3 regions of the Paenarthrobacter sp. NPDC057981 genome follow, and region 2 is predicted to be linked to each of the others. Evidence: riboswitches for the same ligand, from Rfam matches in the RefSeq annotation. Region 2 holds a riboswitch; each other region holds the start of a gene.
The links. Region 2 has a riboswitch for glycine ahead of gcvP (aminomethyl-transferring glycine dehydrogenase). Riboswitches for the same ligand answer to the same signal wherever they lie in the genome.
Positions count from the first base shown of each region.

Region 1 (6,430 bases), on a different contig from region 2:
CGCGGATGTTGGCCACCACGTAGACGCCGCCGCGGGAGTGGGCGGCAGCCCCGACGTCGGACGTTGTGCGGCGCTCCAGCCAGGCCCGTCCGATGGTTCCGCTGTACGCCGGAGTCCGGGAAACCTCGAAGCCGCCGTAGCCGGAGAGCTGGGTGGGGTTCTCGCCGTCGAGCACCAGGTCCTTGGAAGCCACTTGGAAATACGGGACCTTGGTCCCATCCAAGGAGGTGGCGAAGTGCTGCTGGACTTCGTAGTCGGCTTCGTTGAAGAACGACGGCGACCGCTTCACCACCGCGTGCTCACTCGCCACGGAGCCGGCATCCCCCGCGGATGGTGAAGCGCCAAGCGTGCCCCGGGTGAGGGTGGTGGGCGTCGTGAAACCGGTGGCCACCAACCAGAAGTCATTCCCGGCGCCGGAGTCAGAGGTGTCTTCATCGTCCACGGCGTAGGCGTTGACATCATGCAGGGGAGGGCAGGCATCCAGGATGGTGGAAGCCCACCTCCCGTCGCTGTCCACAGACGATGGGTCCAGCACGCGGATCTCCGAGGAGACATCCCGGAGCAGGTTCAGCAGCAGGTAGTCCTTGGTCCAGCTCCAGGACTGCAGGGACGTGTGCGCATCCGGGGTGAACAGAACCAGCAGGGCGCGCGAACCGGCAAGGTAGCTTTCGAAGTCGGCGGCCAGCAGGGAGCCCGCCGGGTACACCACGCCATCCACCTCCCAGTCACCCTGGGGCCGGAAGAGCAGCCAATCGCGGTGGGCGCTAAGGTTCACATCGGTGGGAACGTCGATGGGCACCCATGAGTCGTCCCGGAGCAACCATGTGCTGCGGTTGTAGAAGTCGATGTGGTCGACTGCGAAGGTCCGCTCGTAGCCGGGAGTGGAGTCGTGCGCCACCATGGCCAGCATGTGGTTTTCGGGGATTTCGAAGAGGCGTTCAGCGTCCGCAAGCGATTGACCGCGGCGAAGCTTGACGCCGGTGCGTGCATAAGAGGAGGACGTCGCGGGCAGGCCTTCCGCGGTGCTGGACACCAGGAGCGTGTCGGCATCCAGCCAGCTGACATTCCCCTTCGCGGTGGGGATGTCGAAGCCGCCTGCCGCGGGGTCCACAAAGGTGCGGGATTCGACGTCGAACTCCCGGTGCCGGTCGGCGTCGCCGCCGTCGGGGGAGAGCGAAACCATGGCAAGGCGGTACTGGGATCCGTCGGCAGGGCGAAGGAAACCGGCCCCGTGGAAGACCCATTCGACCCCTTCCGCGGACGCCAAGGCGTCGACGTCGAGCAGCACATCCCACTCAGGTTCATCACTGAGGTAGCTTTCCCAGGTGGTGCGGCGCCACAGTCCCTTGGGGTGCTCCTTGTCCTTCCAAAAGTTGTAGTAGAAATCGCCGCGTTTGTTGACCATGGCGATCCGGTCTGTGGAGTCCATGACTTCCAAAATGCCGGACTGGAGCACCGCATAATCGGCGTCTTCCAGCAGTTCTTCGGTGCGGGCGTTCTGCTCCCGGACCCACGCGAGCTGCTCTTCGCCGTGGATGTCCTCCAGCCAGGCGTTCTCATCCGTGGGTTCAGGCGCGGGCGCGGCGCCATTCTCTGACAATGGCGAGGAATCAGCTGCTGTGGTGGTCATCGCCCCATCCAAGCAACACAGTTCGAGGGTAGGCAAGTCACGCAGAGTTAGGCTTGAGCGTGGCTAAATCGCAAACCAACCGTGTTGCCCTACTGGGGGCCGGCCCTCGGGGCACCAGTGTCCTTGAGCGGTTGCTCGCGAACTGGGCTGCCGGGGACACGCAGGGAGCCACCCTCCACATACATGTCGTGGATCCGTTTCCTGCCGGTTCCGGGCACGTGTGGCAGCCCGGCCAGTCCCGCCTGTACTTGATGAATACGCAAGCGTTCTATCCCACCTTGATCCCCGAGGATCCCCAGCTCGCAACCCCGCTGACGGGTGGATCCTTCGACCAGTGGCGAGAGGCCCGACGTCGTGATGGTGCGGGACTGGACGACGCCGAAAAAGCCGAGCTGGCCACCCTGGAATCCCACGACTTCCCCAGCCGCGCCCTGTACGGGCGCTATCTGCGCCAGACCCTGGAGGGGCTGCTGGACCGGCTGCCCGACGGCGTCGAGGTCACCTTCCATGAAACGCTCGCCGTTGCTGCGCGTCCGGTTGACGGGAAGTTCGACGTCGAACTTGCCGACGGCACGACGCTCACCGTCGGTTCGGTGGTCTTGGCGTTGGGGCACATCGAGTCGCGGCTCAACCCGGAGCAGAGGTCATTCAAGCGTGCGGCCGACGAGTTGGGCTTGGCGTATTTCCCGCCGGCACCGCCCGCGGATGTGGATTGGCAGGCGGTTCCGGACAGCCAACCCGTTCTTGTCCGAGGCATGGGCTTGAACTTCTTCGACGTGATGGGCCAACTGACGGAGGGCCGCGGAGGCAAGTTTGTCGAGGCAGGCGTGCCCGGAGCCGGTGTCCTGGAGTACCGGCCATCGGGCCGTGAACCCAGGATTTTCGCTGCCTCCCGCCGGGGTACGCCGTACCGGGCCAAGGCAGGGCTGGATGGCTACTACCCACGCAGCATCACCATGCGGTACCTGACGGAAGACGCGGTTGACCGATTCCGGGCAGCAGGCATCCAGCCTGGTTTCGACCACGATCTCTGGCCTTTGCTGCACCGGGATGCCTTGTGGGCCTACTACTCAACGCTGGCCCGGTCCCAGCCCGCCGCGATCAAGGATCCGGCACAGTTTCTGGCCGATCTGCAGGACGCGCTGCGACCGCATGCACACACCACGGCGCACTGGGAAAGCGACGTGGAGAACCTCGTTGAGAAGCACGTGATTGCTTCCAGACGTTTGAATCTTCGTGGTCTCGCGGCGCCGTTGGCGGGACGGACGTTCACCTCACGGCGTGACCTGGACGCCGCGATCACCGCCTACTTGGACGACGACGCCCGACGCTCTTCGCTGGGCGAAGCGGACCCCGTAAAAATGGCCATCGGCGCACTCCACACCGGCCGGGCGATCCTCAAGACTGTTGTGGCCGACGGCGGCATCACGGACGAGTCCTGGTTGGCCGGTCTGCGCGGCTGGTTCGAATCGTTTGTCGAAGGACTGGCCAGCGGGCCGCCCGCGCTCCGCTCGGAGCAGCTCGCCGCCTTGGCGCGTGCCGGCGTCGTAAGTTTTGTTGGACCTGACCCCAAGTTCAGTGTCGATCGCAGCGCCAAGGTGTTCAGGGCGGCTTCGCCGTGGGTTCACGACGGGCCCGTGGAGGCGGAGACCCTCATTGAGGCGATGTCGCCGGCGAACAGGGTCGGCATCAATATCTCCCCGCTGCTGGAGCAACTCATGGCTGATGGCTTGGTGCGGACCAAGATCATGATGAGCGTCGAGGGCACACCCATGCAGACCACCGGCCTTGACGTTGAACCGCACCCCTACCGCCCCCTCGCGGCCAACGGATCTGTTACGGAAAACATGTACGTGCTTGGGCTGCAGTTGTCTGCGTCGCAGTGGGGCAATGCCATCGCCGCGGAGGCCCGTCCCCGCACCGGCCCCGCCTATGCCAGCGGGCAACGGACCCTGCGCGACGCCGATGAGATCGCCCGCAGCATTCTGGGACTCTAGAGCCCCCGGGTTGCGCCGCCAGCCAGCCTTCGCTACTGTGTGAGCTGCATCACCCGTTGGGTGTGCGCGCTTTTGATCTGCGGCGGGAGAGCCCTGCCGGTACATTTCGTCAGGCGCCGTAGGAGCAAACCCTCCCCAGGAATCTCTCAGGCCCATGTACCGCCGCGGCGAGGCAACTCTGGAAAGCAGTCCGGCCACCGGACTCACCGAAGGTGCAAGCAGGCCCATGCCTGCGGAAACTCTCAGGTCTACCTACAGAGCGGGGAGGAACCCGAATCAATGCGGCACCACAGTGCCGCCTGAACGACGGAGTTCCTTTGACGATTCATCCCACCACCGGCAACGACTCACCGCATCTCGAACGCCAACTCAGCAACCGCCACATCCAGCTCATCGCCATCGGCGGTGCCATTGGAACCGGCCTCTTCATGGGCTCGGGCAAGACCATTTCCGCAGCTGGCCCCTCCGTAATTTTCGTGTACATGATCATCGGCTTCATGCTGTTCTTCGTCATGCGCGCCATGGGCGAACTGCTCCTGAGCAACCTGAATTACAAGTCCTTCAGCGACTTCGCCGCCGACCTCCTGGGTCCCTGGGCCGGCTTCTTCACCGGTTGGACCTACTGGTTCTGCTGGGTCATCACGGGTATCGCCGATGTCATTGCAATTGCCGGGTACTCGGAGGAGTTGTGGCCCGGATTGCCGTTGTGGATCCCAGGCCTGATCACCATCGGCATCCTGCTGCTCCTGAACCTGGCAACCGTGAAGGCCTTCGGCGAGACCGAATTCTGGTTCGCGCTCATCAAGATCGTCGCCATCGCCGCCCTCATCATTGTGGGACTGTTCATGATCCTCAGCGGCTTCCAGTCCGACGCCGGACCGGCCAGTTTCACCAACCTGTGGAGCCACGGCGGTTTCTTCCCCAACGAGTTCATGGGCTTCGTTGCCGGTTTCCAGATCGCGGTGTTCGCGTTCGTGGGCATCGAGCTGGTGGGTACCACTGCGGCTGAGGCCAAGGACCCGGAGAAGAACCTGCCCAAGGCCATCAACTCCATCCCCATCCGCGTGCTGCTTTTCTACGTAGGTGCGCTCATCATCCTCATGTCCGTCACCCCGTGGACCCAGTTCGCCGCGGGCCACAGCCCCTTCATTGCCATGTTCTCCCTGGCAGGCCTCGGCGCCGCCGCCACGATCGTGAATCTGGTGGTGTTGACCTCCGCCATGTCCTCGGCCAACTCCGGCATCTACTCCACCTCCCGCATGGTGTTCGGCCTCGCCCAGGAGGGCGACGCGCCAGCCGTCTTCAGTGCGTTGTCCGGACGCAAAGTACCCCGCAACGCCCTGTTCCTTTCCTGCGTCCTGCTGCTGTCCGGCGTCGTCCTCATGTACGCCGGACAGGACGTCGGCAAGGCATTCGATATGGTCACCACCGTTTCGGCTGTCTGTTTCGTGTTCGTGTGGTCGATCATCCTGGCCAGCTACCTGGCCTTCAGGAAGCGCCGTCCCCACCTGCACGATTCCTCGGCTTTCAAGATGCCGGGCGGGGTGGTGATGGTGTGGGTGGTGTTCGCCTTCTTCGCATTCATCCTCTGGGCGCTGACCACCCAGCCGGACACGCTCATGGCGCTGCTGGTCACTCCGGTGTGGTTCCTCGCCCTTGGCGTGGCCTGGGCTGTCCTTCGCAAACGGCCCACCCGCCTGGCCCGTTACGAGCACTTCAAGGCTGAGCTGCAGAAGGACGCTGAGCGGGTGAACGAACCCGAATCCGTCCGCAACTAGGCACGTCAAAGCAAAGAGCCAGGCTCCTCGATGATTGAGGAGCCTGGCTCTTTGGTTTTCAGGGGAGGTTTAGCCCCTCAGGCACTTCTGGTACTCCAGCCATGCGAAGGCATAACGGAGCCAGCCCACGATGTCGTACCACTTGGACGGCTTGGTTGGCTCGGTGCACTGCGGTGGCTGGGGCCCGCTTGAAGCCACCAAGACCTGCGCCTTGACCGTGGTTCCACTTTCGACGGCGGTCAGCACCACGGTGCCGGTTCCTGCGGCGGCCGCTGCGGGAACCTTGAGGTTCACTGTGGCGGAGCCGGCTGCAACGGGCACGTCGCCGAGCACCAGAGAGGCGCCCTTGGCATCGGTAAAGACTGCCTTCAGCGTCTTGTTGGCCGGGCTGCCGATCGATGTCAGGTCCAGTTTGGACACTGCCAGGGTTATCGGGTCGCCTGCTTTGACCTCGGCGGCGGTGGTGTTGGCGACAGCGACGGAGCGGCGGGCAAAGTCAGGCGACACCGGGTTGTGTCCCTGCAGGTACTTGATCCAGGCATCCCTGTCCACCAGGCCGGTGTCCTTCGTGTTGCTGCCTTCCTTGAAGACCCGGAAGTTGTCACCACCGGTGGCCAGGAAGCTGAAGGTGCCGATCCTGTACTGCTTGGCCGGATCAATGACCGCGCCATTTACCCAAATCCCGGTAACGCGATCGCCTGCTGGGCGGGCGGCGTCGTAGGTGTAGTTGACGTTCTTGGACAGGCCGAGCTGCTGGTACGGACGGCTGGGCACCGTTCCGTCCGGGTTGGTCTGCCATTGCTGCTCCAAGAGAGTCTTGAACTGCGTACCTGTCAGCGACGTGGTCCACAGATTGTTCACGAACGGCAGTACGGCGTTGGCTTCTGCGTAGGTGATGGTGCCGTCCGGCGCGTAGTAGAGCTCGTTGCGCAGGCCACCAGGATTCACGACGCCGATCTCCGCCGCGCCCAGTTCCGGCGCCTTGAGCGTATCCACCAGGGAGTCCGCCACAAGGTTGCCCAGCG
Region 1 covers NZ_JBHVQI010000006.1:130,160-136,589, forward strand. Annotated here, with positions in the region: gene ACFVSI_RS08725 (prolyl oligopeptidase family protein) at 1-1,630, opposite strand, end outside; gene ACFVSI_RS08730 (FAD/NAD(P)-binding protein) at 1,690-3,627, shown strand; glycine riboswitch at 3,701-3,799, shown strand; gene cycA (D-serine/D-alanine/glycine transporter) at 3,945-5,405, shown strand; gene ACFVSI_RS08740 (ExeM/NucH family extracellular endonuclease) at 5,475-6,430, opposite strand, start outside.
Region 1: it holds a riboswitch for glycine, as region 2 does, so the genes downstream of both, cycA (D-serine/D-alanine/glycine transporter) here and gcvP (aminomethyl-transferring glycine dehydrogenase) in region 2, are expected to answer to the same signal.

Region 2 (6,430 bases):
ATACGGCAACTCCACGCCATCACCGGACGCACCCGCAAGGTTCAGCACCCCGGTCTCCGCGATCGCCGCGAGCCGCTCCTCCACTTCCTCGGGAAGGATCAACTCGGGGTGGTAGCCCTCAAGGCCCAGCAGCGTGGCAGTCATGGTCCCATGACCGCGGCCCGTAGCGGCCAAGGAACCATACAAATCCACCCGCAACGACGCCACCGAGCCCAGGACACCACTGTCCTTCAACTCTCCGGCAAAGACCGCGGCGGCCCGCATCGGCCCCACAGTGTGCGAGCTTGACGGGCCAATGCCCACAGAGAACAGATCGAAAACACCAACAGCCATAGCCGGGATCCCTTTTATACAGCTTGAATCGGTCCGGCAGATCGTCCTGCCGGATGGCCTCCCCCGCTTGTGGCGAAAGACGACCGAAGCGCGACGCCGGATGGCCCCCAAAGGCGGCAACCCGGCGTCGCAAATTATTCAGTTACTACAAACCACGCTACGCCCGTATGTCCAGTCCGGAACCCGGGCAACTGGCGACTAGGCCAGGTCTCCACCGTTCTTGGAGGCGTATTCCTCGGCCGAGAGCAGCGGGCCATCGGACTCCGCTGCGACCTTGAAGAGCCAGCCGGCTCCGTAGGGGTCGTTATTGATGAGGGCGGGGTCGGAAACAACGGCGTCGTTGATCTCGGTGACCTCACCGGTCACGGGCGAGTACAAGTCGGAGACGGACTTGGTGGACTCCACCTCGCCACAGGTCTCACCGGCGGTAACGGTGGAGCCAACCTCGGGCAGGTCAACGTACACGATGTCGCCAAGGGCGTCGGTGGCAACCTCGGAAATGCCAACGGACACCGAGTTCCCTTCGCCGCGGGAGACCCACTCGTGTTCGTCGGAGTACTGAAGTTCGGGCGCTACTTTGGGCATTCTGTTTCCTTTACGTGTGCTGAATGAAAATTCATGGAGTTTTTGTACAGCTAATGCCTTTATAGCTGGCTTTTGGGGTCATTAGCTGTACAAAAACTCGCTACTTTTGGCGCTTGTAGAACGGGAGGGCGACGACTTCGAAGGGCTCGGCCTTGCCGCGGAGGTCCACGTCCAGGGCAGTTCCCGGCTCGGCAAAGGCAACGTCGACGTACGCCATCACCACGGGGTACCCCAGGGTCGGGCTCGGCTGGCCGGAGGTCACTTCACCTACAACGGCTCCGTGCTTCGTCACCGGGTAGTGGGAGCGGCCGGCACGGCGGCCGAGGCCCTTGAGGCCCACGAGCTTGCGGCCGGAAGAAGCGCCCGCACCGGAAGCCTTCAGCGCCGCGAGGGCCTCCTTGCCAACAAAGTCGCCTTCCTTGGACAGCGCCACAACAGGCCCAAGTCCGGCAGCGAACGGATTGCCTTCGCGGGAGAGCTCGTTGCCGTACAGGGGCATGCCCGCTTCCAGCCGCAGGGAGTCGCGGGAAGCGAGGCCAGCGGGAACCAGCTCGCCCTCTTCGGCGACGGCGGTGATCGCCTGCCACAGCGCGGCTGCGGACTCGTTGGGGACGAAGATCTCGAAGCCGTCTTCGCCGGTGTACCCGGTGCGTGCAAGGAGCAGGTCCTGGCCACTGCCGGCCACCAGGAACGTGACTTCGACGGCGGCGTAGTACTTCAGTTCCGTGACCAGCGAGTGCTGCCCAGCCGGAACCAGGCGCAACAGGATGGCTTCAGCAAGAGGGCCCTGGACGGCGATGAGCGAGGTCTCGGAGGAGGCATCCTCAACCACGACGTCGAACCCCGCTGCACGCACCAGGAGTTCCGCAGCCACAACTGCTGCGTTGCCGGCATTCGGCACCACGAGGAACTTCTCCGCGCCGCGACGGTAGACGATCAGGTCATCGATGATGCCGCCGTCTTCCTGGCAGATCAGCGAGTACTTGGCCTTACCGTCGGCCATCGCCGAAATCTTCCCCACCAAGGCGTAGTCCAGGAACTCGGCGGCCTGCGGGCCGGTGACCCAGACTTCGCCCATGTGGGAGAGGTCGAAGAGGCCGGCGGACTTCCGGACGGCGTGGTGTTCGGCGAGCTCGGAGGTGTACTTCAGCGGCATCTGCCAGCCACCAAAATCGGTGAACGACGCGCCAAGCTTCTTGTGCTCTTCGTAGAGTGCGGTGTATTTCCCTGTCATGACCAGTCCTTAGTTCTCGAAGTCTTCGATCGGCGGGCAGGAGCAGACCAGGTTGCGGTCTCCGGCTGCGCCGTCGATACGGCCGACGGGCGGGAAGTACTTGTCCTGCTTGAGGTGGTGGACCGGGAAGGCGGCCTGCTCACGCGGGTACGCGCGGTCCCAGTCGGAGCTCACGACGGCGGCTGCCGTGTGGGGCGCGCGGCGAAGCGGGGAGTCCTGCACGGAGAAGTCACCGGCTGCAACCTGTTCGATCTCGGCACGGATGGTGATCATGGCCTCGATGAAGCGGTCGATCTCCACAAGGTCCTCGGACTCCGTGGGCTCCACCATGAGGGTGCCTGCAACCGGGAACGCCAGGGTGGGAGCGTGGAAGCCGAAGTCGATCAAGCGCTTGGCAACATCCTCAGCGGTGACGCCGGTCTTGGCCGTGAGTTCACGGAGGTCCAGGATGCACTCGTGGGCCACCAGTCCACCTTCACCCGTGTAGAGGACCGGGAAGTGGTCGTTGAGGCGGGATGCGATGTAGTTCGCAGCCAGCAACGCGGACTTGGTGGCTTCGGTGAGCCCCTTGCCACCCATGAGCTTCACGTAGGCCCAGGAGATCGGGAGGACACCGGCCGAACCGAAGCGGGACGCCGAAATCGGAACGTCATTGCCCTCGGTCCAGGACGCTGCGTCGCCGGGCATGAACGGTGCCAGGTGTGCCTTGGCTGCGACGGGGCCGACGCCGGGTCCGCCGCCGCCGTGCGGGATGCAGAAGGTCTTGTGCAGGTTCAAGTGCGAGACATCGCCACCGAATTTGCCAGGCTGGGCGAGGCCAACGAGCGCATTGAGGTTGGCACCGTCGATGTACACCTGGCCGCCGGCTTCGTGGATGGCGTCGCAGACTTCACGGACATCGGCGTCGTACACACCGTGCGTGGACGGGTAGGTGATCATGATCGCCGAGAGCGCATCGCGGTTGGCTTCGATCTTGGCCTTCAGGTCAACGTGATCGATGGTGCCATCGGGAGCGGTGGCCACGACCACGACCTTCATGCCGGCCAACACTGCCGATGCGGCGTTGGTGCCGTGGGCGGACGCGGGGATCAGGCAGACGTTACGCTGGTCATCGCCGTTGGAGAGGTGGTAGCCACGGATCGCGAGGAGCCCGGCGAGCTCGCCCTGGGAGCCGGCGTTCGGCTGGATGGAGACTTGGTCGTACCCGGTGATCTCGGTCAGCTGGGCTTCGAGATCAGCGATGAGTTCACGCCAGCCGGCGGTCTGGGAATCCGGAGCGAACGGGTGGATCGAGGCGAACTCAGGCCAGGAAATGGCTTCCATCTCGGCCGTCGCGTTGAGCTTCATGGTGCACGAACCCAGCGGGATCATGGTGCGGTCAAGCGCGAGGTCGCGGTCCGAGAGCTTGCGGATGTAGCGCAGGAGCTGGGTCTCGGAGCGGTGGGTGTTGAACACCGGGTGCTGCATGAACTCACTGGTGCGCTCAACCGAACCGTCGAGGGCGAAGCCATCAGCGGACTCAACCAAAGATGCACCGAACACTTCAAGGACACTGCCGACAATGTCAGTTGTCGTGGTCTCGTCAACAGAGATACCAACACTGTCAGCATCGACGCCGCGCAGGTTGATCCCGCGGGCCTCGGCCGCTGCCACGATCTCTGCGGCGCGGCCCGGGACGCGAACCGTGACGGTGTCGAAGAAGGAACCATGCAGGACCTCGACGCCGGCAGCCTTCAGGGAGGCGGCCAGGGTGCAGGCGTGGCCGTTGGCGGTCTCGGCGATCGCTTTCAGGCCCTCCGGGCCGTGATAGACGGCGTACATCGAGGCAACGATGGCCAGCAGGGCCTGAGCCGTACAGATGTTGGACGTGGCCTTCTCACGGCGGATGTGCTGCTCGCGGGTCTGCAGCGCCAAGCGGTAGGCGGGGACGCCGGCGTCGTCCTTGGAAACGCCCACGAGGCGACCGGGCATGGAACGCTCAAGGCCCTTCTGGACGGCCATGTACGCGGCATGCGGGCCGCCGAAGAACAGCGGAACACCCAGGCGCTGCGCGGAACCAACGGCGATGTCGGCGCCCTGCTCGCCCGGAGGGGTGATGAGCGTCAGGGAAAGGAGGTCGGCAGCGACAGTGACGAGTGCGCCGCGTTCCTTGGCTTCGGCAATGACAGCGGAGTGGTCGAAAACGCGGCCGGAAACACCGGGCTGCTGGAGGACGACGCCGTTGATGGCACCCTCCGGGAGGCCGAGGGAAAGGTCTGCGACCTCAACCTCGAAGCCGAGTGCCTCGGCACGACCCTTTACGATGGCGATGGTCTGGGGCAGGCAGTCGGCGTCGAGGACGGTCTTGCCATCCTGGGCAGCCTTGTTCTTGTTGGCTCGGCGCATCATGAGGACGGCTTCGGCCACTGCAGTTGCTTCGTCGAGCAAGGAGGCGTTGGCGATCGGCAGGCCAACGAGGTCCTGGACCATGGTCTGGAAGTTCAGGAGTGCCTCGAGGCGACCCTGCGAAATCTCGGGCTGGTACGGCGTGTAGGCGGTGTACCAGGCCGGGGATTCGAGGATGTTGCGGCGGATCACCGGAGGCGTGACGGTGTCGTAGTAGCCCTGGCCGATCATCTGCACGGCCGTCTTGTTCTTGGAGGCCAGCTTGCGCAGTTCTGCCAGGACTTCAACCTCAGAGAGGGCGTCCTGCAGGGTCAGCGCGACGTCCTGGCGGATGTCGTTGGGAACCGCAGTGTCCACGAGGGCATCCACGGAGTCGTAGCCGACGGTCTTGAGCATGGTCTCAATGTCGGACTGGCGGCGGGCGCCGATATGCCGATCGACGAAGGTGGTGGAGGCAGAACTAACCGTCACGAAGGAACTCCAATACTTGGGTGGCGTTTGGGTACGCCACAGCGGCTCGGGTTCCTCCCCGCTCTGTATTGGACCTGAGAGTTTCCGCGACTTGTCAGGACAACGAATCGCTTGCACCGTCGGTGAGCACAGCATCCCATGCCAAGGGCACGGTCGCCTGCTGCTTTCCAGAGTTGCCTCGCCGCGGCGGTGCGTGGGCCTGAGAGATTCCTGGGGAGGGTTTGCTCCTACGGCGCCTGCATCACGTGCTTGCAGGACTCTCCCGCCGCAGATCAAAGGCTTGTTCAATTGTGCATGGGCGCCACACAGGACACGCCACAAAAGTTAATTGTCCTATGTGCAGGTCGCTGCGGCAAATGGAAGAAGCGTCACTTCCGCAGACGGTCCAGCACGCCCAACAGGATGTCGACGTCGGCCTCCCGGCCCGCATTTCCGCCCTCCTGTCCGCCTTCGAACATGGCGTTGAAATACAACCCGTCACCCATGTAGCTGACGGCTTTGGCGACCTCCGGTCCCACGTCCTCGGCCAGGACATCCAGCCATTGCTGCTGGATGCCGGCAAACCGACGCCGCGTTTCCTCGTGGGCCACCTCGGCGAGCCTGGTGGCGGCAACGAAGGCCCTGTCCATGGGCGTACCGCCCCACAGCGAGGTCCGGATGAAGTACGAGGCGGCTCCGTCCGACGCTGCCTTCATCCGCACGATGTCCTCTTCCGCCAGTTCATCAAGGCGTTCGAGCAAGGCGCTGATCAGGGCTTCCTTGTTGGGGAAGTGGTACAGCAGGCCACCTTTGGAGACGCCAGCGCGCTTGGCGACGGCGTCCAGGGTGGCTGCCCGCTCCCCTACCTCTATAAGGAGGGCTTCGAAGGCATCCAGAACGGCGTCCCGGGCAACTGGTTTTCGTGGCATGTGTACATCATTCCCTAAAGCTGTGCAGTCCTTGCATTTGTAACTGTACCGTCTGGACGGTATAGTTAAGGCATGTTCTCGCCGTCGTCAACCCAAGCACCCCGTTCCGTCAACCCCGTCAAGGGGCAGGCAGCACCGTGGGGCGATTGGACGGCCCTGGCACTCTTGATGTTCCCTGTGCTGCTGGTGGCCGTCGACAACACCGCGCTCACCTTTGCCCTGCCCGAAATCGCCCGATCCTTGGACGTGGGCGGCATCCAGCTCCTGTGGATCGTTGACGCGTACCCGCTGGTGTTGGCGGCGCTCCTGGTGTCCATGGGCAACTTGGGCGACAGGATCGGACGACGCCGGTTGCTCCTGGTCGGCAGCACGGGCTTCGCTGCGGTTTCGGCTGCTACAGCCTTCGCGCCATCTGCTGAGTGGCTTATTGCAGGACGCGCCGCACTTGGTGTCTTCGGCGCCATGCTGATGCCCTCAACGTTGTCCTTGATCCGGAATATCTTTACCGACCCCA
Region 2 covers NZ_JBHVQI010000017.1:8,306-14,735, forward strand. Annotated here, with positions in the region: gene ACFVSI_RS15205 (L-serine ammonia-lyase) at 1-333, opposite strand, end outside; gene gcvH (glycine cleavage system protein GcvH) at 532-918, opposite strand; gene gcvT (glycine cleavage system aminomethyltransferase GcvT) at 1,019-2,152, opposite strand; gene gcvP (aminomethyl-transferring glycine dehydrogenase) at 2,162-5,008, opposite strand; glycine riboswitch at 5,186-5,283, opposite strand; gene ACFVSI_RS15225 (TetR/AcrR family transcriptional regulator) at 5,377-5,916, opposite strand; gene ACFVSI_RS15230 (MFS transporter) at 5,989-6,430, shown strand, end outside.

Region 3 (6,430 bases), on a different contig from region 2:
CTGCCTTCTGCAGGGCTGTAGCCAGGACGCGGGCGTGGCCGTGGACGGTTTCGGCGATCGCCTTCAGACCATCCGGGCCGTGATAGACGGCGTACATCGAGGCAACGATCGCGAGCAGCGCCTGGGCGGTGCAGATGTTGGACGTGGCCTTCTCGCGACGGATGTGCTGCTCGCGGGTCTGCAGGGCGAGGCGGTAGGCGGGCACGCCGGCGTTGTCCTTGGAAACACCAACGATGCGGCCGGGAAGGGTCCGCTCCATGCCGTTCCGGACGGCCATGTAAGCGGCATGCGGGCCGCCGAAGAACAGCGGCACACCGAAGCGCTGCGCGGTTCCGACGGCGATGTCCGCACCTTGCTCGCCCGGGGGCGTGATGAGCGTGAGTGCCAGCAGATCGGCAGCGACGGTGACCAGTGCACCGCGTTCCTTCGCCGCAGCGATCACGGGAGCGTGGTTGAAGACCCGGCCCGAAACGCCAGGCTGCTGGAGTACGACGCCGTTGATGTCGCCGTCGGGCAATCCGGCCGAAAGGTCCGCAACCAGAACCTCGAAGCCCAGCGCCTCGGCGCGGCCCTTCACGATGGCGATGGTCTGCGGGAGGAGGTCGGCGTCGAGGACGGTCTTGCCGTCCTTCGCGGATTTGTCTTTGTTGGCCCGGCGCATCAGCAGCACGGCCTCGGCCACGGCGGTGGCTTCATCCAGCAGCGAAGCGTTGGCGATCGGGAGCCCGGTGAGGTCCTGCACCATGGTCTGGAAGTTGAGCAACGCTTCGAGGCGGCCCTGCGAAATCTCGGGCTGGTACGGCGTGTAGGCGGTGTACCAGGCCGGGGATTCGAGGATGTTGCGGCGGATCACCGGGGGCGTGATGGTGTCGTAGTATCCCTGGCCGATCATCTGCACGGCGGTCTTGTTCTTGGCTGCGAGCTTGCGGAGCTCGGCCAGGACCTGGGTCTCGCTCAGCGCCTTCTGCAGGGTCAGGGGCGAAGACTGGCGGATGGAATCGGGGACGGCAACGTCCACCAGGCCATCAACCGAGTCGTAGCCGATCGCCTTGAGCATGGTGTCAACATCGGCCTGGCGACGGGCGCCGATATGCCGGTCCGCGAAAGCGGTTGGGGAGGATTGAACAGTCAAGAGGAACTCCAGGATTCAGGCGCCCAAGGGACGCCACGATGAATAGGGGTTCCTCCCCGCTCTGTATTGGACCTGAGAGATTCCGTGGACGTGGTTGTCCACTTGCACCGTCGGTGAGCCCGGTTGCCCGGACTGCTTTCCAGAGTTGCCTCGCCGCGGCGGTACATGGGCCTGAGAGATTCCTGGGGAGGATTTGCTCCTACGGCGCCTGACTGGATGTACCCGGCAGGACTCTCCCGCCGCAGATCAAAAGCGTGTGCGCCACATCAGTGACACGCTTCACACCATAGCCGGTGGCTGCGAAAAAGTGCAAGGCGGTTGTTTCCAACACGGCTCAACCGTGCATCGCCTCGTGGATCTGCAAGGCCAGCCATAGCTGCGCCAAGGTGGACGTTTCACCCATGTCCAGCCCCGTCAGTTCGCCGATTTTCCGGATTCTGTAGATGATGGTTTGCCGGTGCGTGAACAGCGCGGACGCGGTCTTTTGCCATGAGCGTTGCGAGTCCAAATAGGTTTTCAATGTGACCGTCAGGTCGCCGTCCTGGCGTTGCTCGTACGCAAAAACCGGGCCCAGGAGACGCTGCACCAACGCGGTTCCTTCCTCGAATCCGGTCAGCCCTAGCCAGCTCGGACCCTCCGCATAACGGGCCACTCCCAGCCTGTTGGCACGCGCCGAACCCAGCGCCCACAACGATTCCTGCAAGGCCTGCTGGAGCCCGGCGACGGTGGCCCCTGAACTGACCCCGATGGTGGTTCCGAACCCTGCGCAATGGACCAGCAAACCGTCCGCGACGTCCGCCGCGACCACCACGTGCAGCCTGTCGTTCCGCCGCAGGGAGGCCGCCTGGATGCCATGCCGCCAGAGTTCGACGTGAACGTTCGCCAGCCTGTCGCCGTCGTCGGCCGCAATCGAGGCGACCACGAACTCCTGGGGAGGCACCTCGAAAGCCGTCAACCGCCGCTCGATCTCCCCCGTACCAAGCCGGCCGTCGAGCGCCTGCAGCAGGAATTCGCCGGCCAGCCGGTGCCGGCCTTCGAGCGAGAGGACGATGCGCGCCAACTGCAGTCCCAGCACGGTTGCGGCATGCAAAAGCACGACGGCGTCAGGGTGCGGTTCGTTGCCGGGCAGCACCACCAGGAGCGCATTGGCATGAGTGGGAATGTCCATGGTGAGCACGTGCCGGCCATGGATCCGGTGCCACTGGAAGTTCTTGCCGGCCACGGACACGTGGCCCGGTTGCGGCGACCACTCCTCCACAAGGAAATCTGGCAGGGGATGGCCCTCCGGATGCCACGGATGCAGGCAGCGGCGGTCCACCACGAACAGCTCCGAATCCAGCTCCGTGGCCAACCTCAGGACCAGGCTTTGCCAGTGATCCTCGGACGCGCCGGCAGTGCGGAGGAGGTCGTACACGCGTGCCGTTTGGCGGAGACGCCGGGATTCTTCGAGGAGCGAGGACTCAGCCACAGACCGCGCAATGGCGATGAACGGCAGCGGGTAGGGAATGTTGATCAGGGGCAGCGGCAGCCGCTCGCAAGCAGCCAGAAATTCAGCCGTCAGCGGGGGCGCATGCATCTTCTCGCCGATGGCCAACGCACTGGCACCGGAGTCCACCAAAGCCTCGGCGAGCGCGACCTGGCCGTCCGCGTCCGCCGGGATGGAGAGCCCGTTGGTCATCATGAGTTCGCCGCCGGTGACCCACTCCCACAAACGCGGCAGGTCAGAGGTGTGGGCCCAGGTGATGCGGTTGCCGGCTCCGCTGGAGCCTGCCAGCAGGCTGAGCCCGAGCTGCGGTTCGGCCACAAGTTCGGCGACGGTGATGGCCATGGATGAGGACTCCTGCGGCGGTATGTAGCGGTGTCTAGACATTTGTCTAGATCGGTTCGCCAGATGTAAACAATGCACGACTATACGCCGTGACGCGCATCACCAAAACTGGAATCACGAACTTCACCGCTCAATGACGAGCATTCACGAGAGAGGGATTCCAATGAGCGCAACGAGCAATCTCATTGATGACGCCCCACTGACCACGTTCCACAAGAAACTCACGTTCTTCGCCTCGGGCGGCCCCTTCATTGATGGCTATGCACTGTCCATCATCGGTATAGCCCTGATCACCATGGCCCCGGGCCTGGACTTGTCCCCCACGGAAATCGGCTTGGTGGGCGCGGCCAGCTTGGTGGGCATCTTCTTCGGCGGAGCCGTCTTCGGTTGGCTGACCGACAAGATCGGCCGGCACAAGATGTACATCGCGGACCTCATTGCCTTGGCTGTGTTCTCTGTCCTGAACGGCTTCGCCACCGACATCTGGCAAGTGGTGCTGTGCAGGTTCTTCCTTGGCATGGCGATCGGCGCCGACTACCCCATCGCCACCTCGCTGCTGGCCGAGTTCCTCCCAAAGAAGCACCGCGGGCGCCTGCTCGGGGCAACCTTCGTGGTCTGGGCCATCGGAGCAGCCGCAGCGTACGCCGTCGGGTACTTGCTGCGCGATTCCGGGCCGGACGCCTGGCGCTTCATGGTGGCAAGCCCGGCGATCTTTGCCATCGTCACCCTGCTTTGCCGCCTGGGCACTCCTGAATCGCCACGCTGGCTCCTTTCGCGGGGCCGCAGGGACGAGGCGGAGGCCGTGATCAAGAAGGTGTACGGGGCACAGTATGGCCTGAGCGACATCGCCTCCGATGCCGACGGCCCGCAGAAGCAAGGCAGTTTCCTGGACATTTTCAGGGGCCAGTTCTGGAAGCGGACGCTGTTCGTCTCCATCTTCTGGACCGCCCAAGTCATTCCGCTCTTTGCTGTGTACACCTTCGCTCCGGACCTCCTCACATCGTTTGGCATGCATGGGGACGCCAACTTGTACGGCGGCTCCTTCCTGATCTCCATGCTGTTCGTCGTTGGCGGTATACCCGGGCTGTGGCTCGTCGAGAAGATCGGCCGGCGTCGCTTGCTCCTCTGGACGTTCGGCATCATCGTGGTCGCCTTGGCCATTCCGGCCTTCATCCCCAATGTGGAAGCCGCACCGCTCTTCATTGCCCTGGCCGTCTTTGCCCTGGCGTCCGGAGCATCGAGTTTCCTCGAAGTCGTCTACCCCAACGAGCTCTTCCCCACGGAAGTCCGCGCCACCGCCGTCGGCTTCGGCACGGCAATCAGCCGCGTGGGCTCGGCAGCCAGCACCTACTTGATGCCCTTGGCAATCGTGTCCTTTGGCGCGGCCGGATCGCTTCTCATCGGCGCCATCATCTCCCTGATCGGGCTCATCGCCACCTTCCTCCTGGCTCCGGAAACGGCCAACCGGTCCCTTTCGGAGCTCACCACCGAACACCACCCCAGCACGTCCACTGACAGCAAGATCAACGAAGGATCCCTCTCATGACCACGTACCAGCCCATCGGCCCCGTCGACGCAACCAAGGTTCCCCGCTACGCAGGCCTCGGCACCTTCGCCCGACTCCCCCAAATCGACCGCGTTCCCGACTACGACATCGCCATTGTGGGTGTGCCGTTCGACGGCGGAACCTCCTTCCGGCCCGGCGCCCGTTTTGGTCCTGCCGCGGTCCGCGAGGCCTCCCGGCTGCTCCGTCCGGGCTACCACCCGGAGCTCGACGTCGAGCCGGTGTACGAAGCCCAGGTGGTGGACGCCGGGGACATCGCCTGCACTCCTTACGACATCACGCGGGCCGTCCGCGAAATCGAGGAGCAGGCGCTGCCGCTCATCAGCGAAGAGAAGCGGCTCATCTCGATCGGCGGCGACCACACCATTGCCCTGCCGATGCTGCGGGCACTGAACAAGGTCCACGGACCGGTCGCACTCCTGCATTTCGACGCCCATCTGGACACGTGGGACACGTACTTCGATCAGCCGATCACGCACGGCACCATCTTCCGCCGCGCCTTCGAAGAGGGCCTGCTGGTGGAGGACAAGTCGATGCATGTGGGCATCCGGGGACCTGTCTATGACCGCAACGACTTCCTTCGGGACCACGAGTTCGGCTTCCAGATCATCCGCTGCTCGGACCTGGACGTCATTGGCGTTCCGGCGGCGATCGAGCGGGTCAAAGAACGGCTGGGTGACACCCCGGTGTACGTCTCCATCGACATCGACGTGCTGGATCCCTCCTACGCCCCCGGCACCGGCACTCCGGAGATGGGAGGGCTCCACTCCCGCGAACTCCTCGCCCTGCTCCGCGGCCTGGACGGCATCAACATCGTCGGCGCGGACGTCGTCGAAGTCGCGCCGGCCTACGACCATGCGGACATCACCACCGTGGCCGCAGCAACCCTCGTCTTCGATCTGCTGGCCCTCATGGTCAACCGCAGCAAGGCGGAGTCGGAGACCGTTCGCGAGCTCGAGACTGTGTCGCGGAGCGTGTTGTGAACACCCCGGTTGCGGAAGTTCCACGGCTCGAGGACAAGACCATCCAGCCGATTCCCCTCAACGAACGGCACGGCAAGGCCCGCGACCTGTTCACCATCTGGTTCGGTTCAAACATCATGATCATGACCATCGTGACCGGCGGCCTCGCCACCACGGTGTTCGGTTTGAGCTTCGTTCCGGCGATCGTTGCAATCATCATCGGCAACCTCCTGGGCGGGATCTTCATGGCCCTGCACTCCGCCCAGGGACCGCAACTCGGCGTCGCCCAGATGATCCAGACCAGAGGCCAATTCGGTTCGTTCGGGGCGTTGCTGATCGTGGTAATTGTCGTGGTGATGTACGTGGGATTCTTCGCGGCGAACCTCGTCTTTGGCGGCGAAGCCATGGCGGCCGTGAGCCCGGGCATCAGCGTCGACGGAGGCATCATCATCATCGGCGTGGTCAGCGTGATCGCCACGATCTTCGGGTACCGCCTCATCCACGCCTATGCACGCGTCCTCAGTGTCGCCGCCGGATTGGCTCTGCTGTTGTCCTTCGGCTGGATCCTGATGGTTGATGGACTTCCCGCCAACTTCCTTGAGCAAGGCAACTTCAACTGGGTTGGCTTCATGGGGACCGTCTCGGTCTCCGCCCTATGGCAACTGGCCTACGCGCCCTACGTTTCGGACTACTCCCGCTACATGCCGCAGGGTACGGGTTCGGCTCCGGCCTTCTGGGCGTCCTACTCCGGCTGCGTGCTGGGGACCCTGTTCCCCATGATCCTCGGCGCACTGGTGGGTACCCTCGCGGTGGCCATGAGCTCCGGCGACGTAGAGATCGTCGGCAGCCTGGGCGCGTTGCTCCAGCCGTGGACCTTGATCATCGTCGGCATTTTCTGCCTGGGCGTAGCTGCCTCGAACGCCATGAATCTCTACTGTGGCGTG
Region 3 covers NZ_JBHVQI010000020.1:69,658-76,087, reverse strand. Annotated here, with positions in the region: gene gcvP (aminomethyl-transferring glycine dehydrogenase) at 1-1,132, opposite strand, end outside; glycine riboswitch at 1,282-1,381, opposite strand; gene ACFVSI_RS16735 (PucR family transcriptional regulator) at 1,467-2,960, opposite strand; gene ACFVSI_RS16730 (MFS transporter) at 3,124-4,506, shown strand; gene speB (agmatinase) at 4,503-5,507, shown strand; gene ACFVSI_RS16720 (purine-cytosine permease family protein) at 5,504-6,430, shown strand, end outside.
Region 3: it holds a riboswitch for glycine, as region 2 does, so the genes downstream of both, gcvP (aminomethyl-transferring glycine dehydrogenase) here and gcvP (aminomethyl-transferring glycine dehydrogenase) in region 2, are expected to answer to the same signal.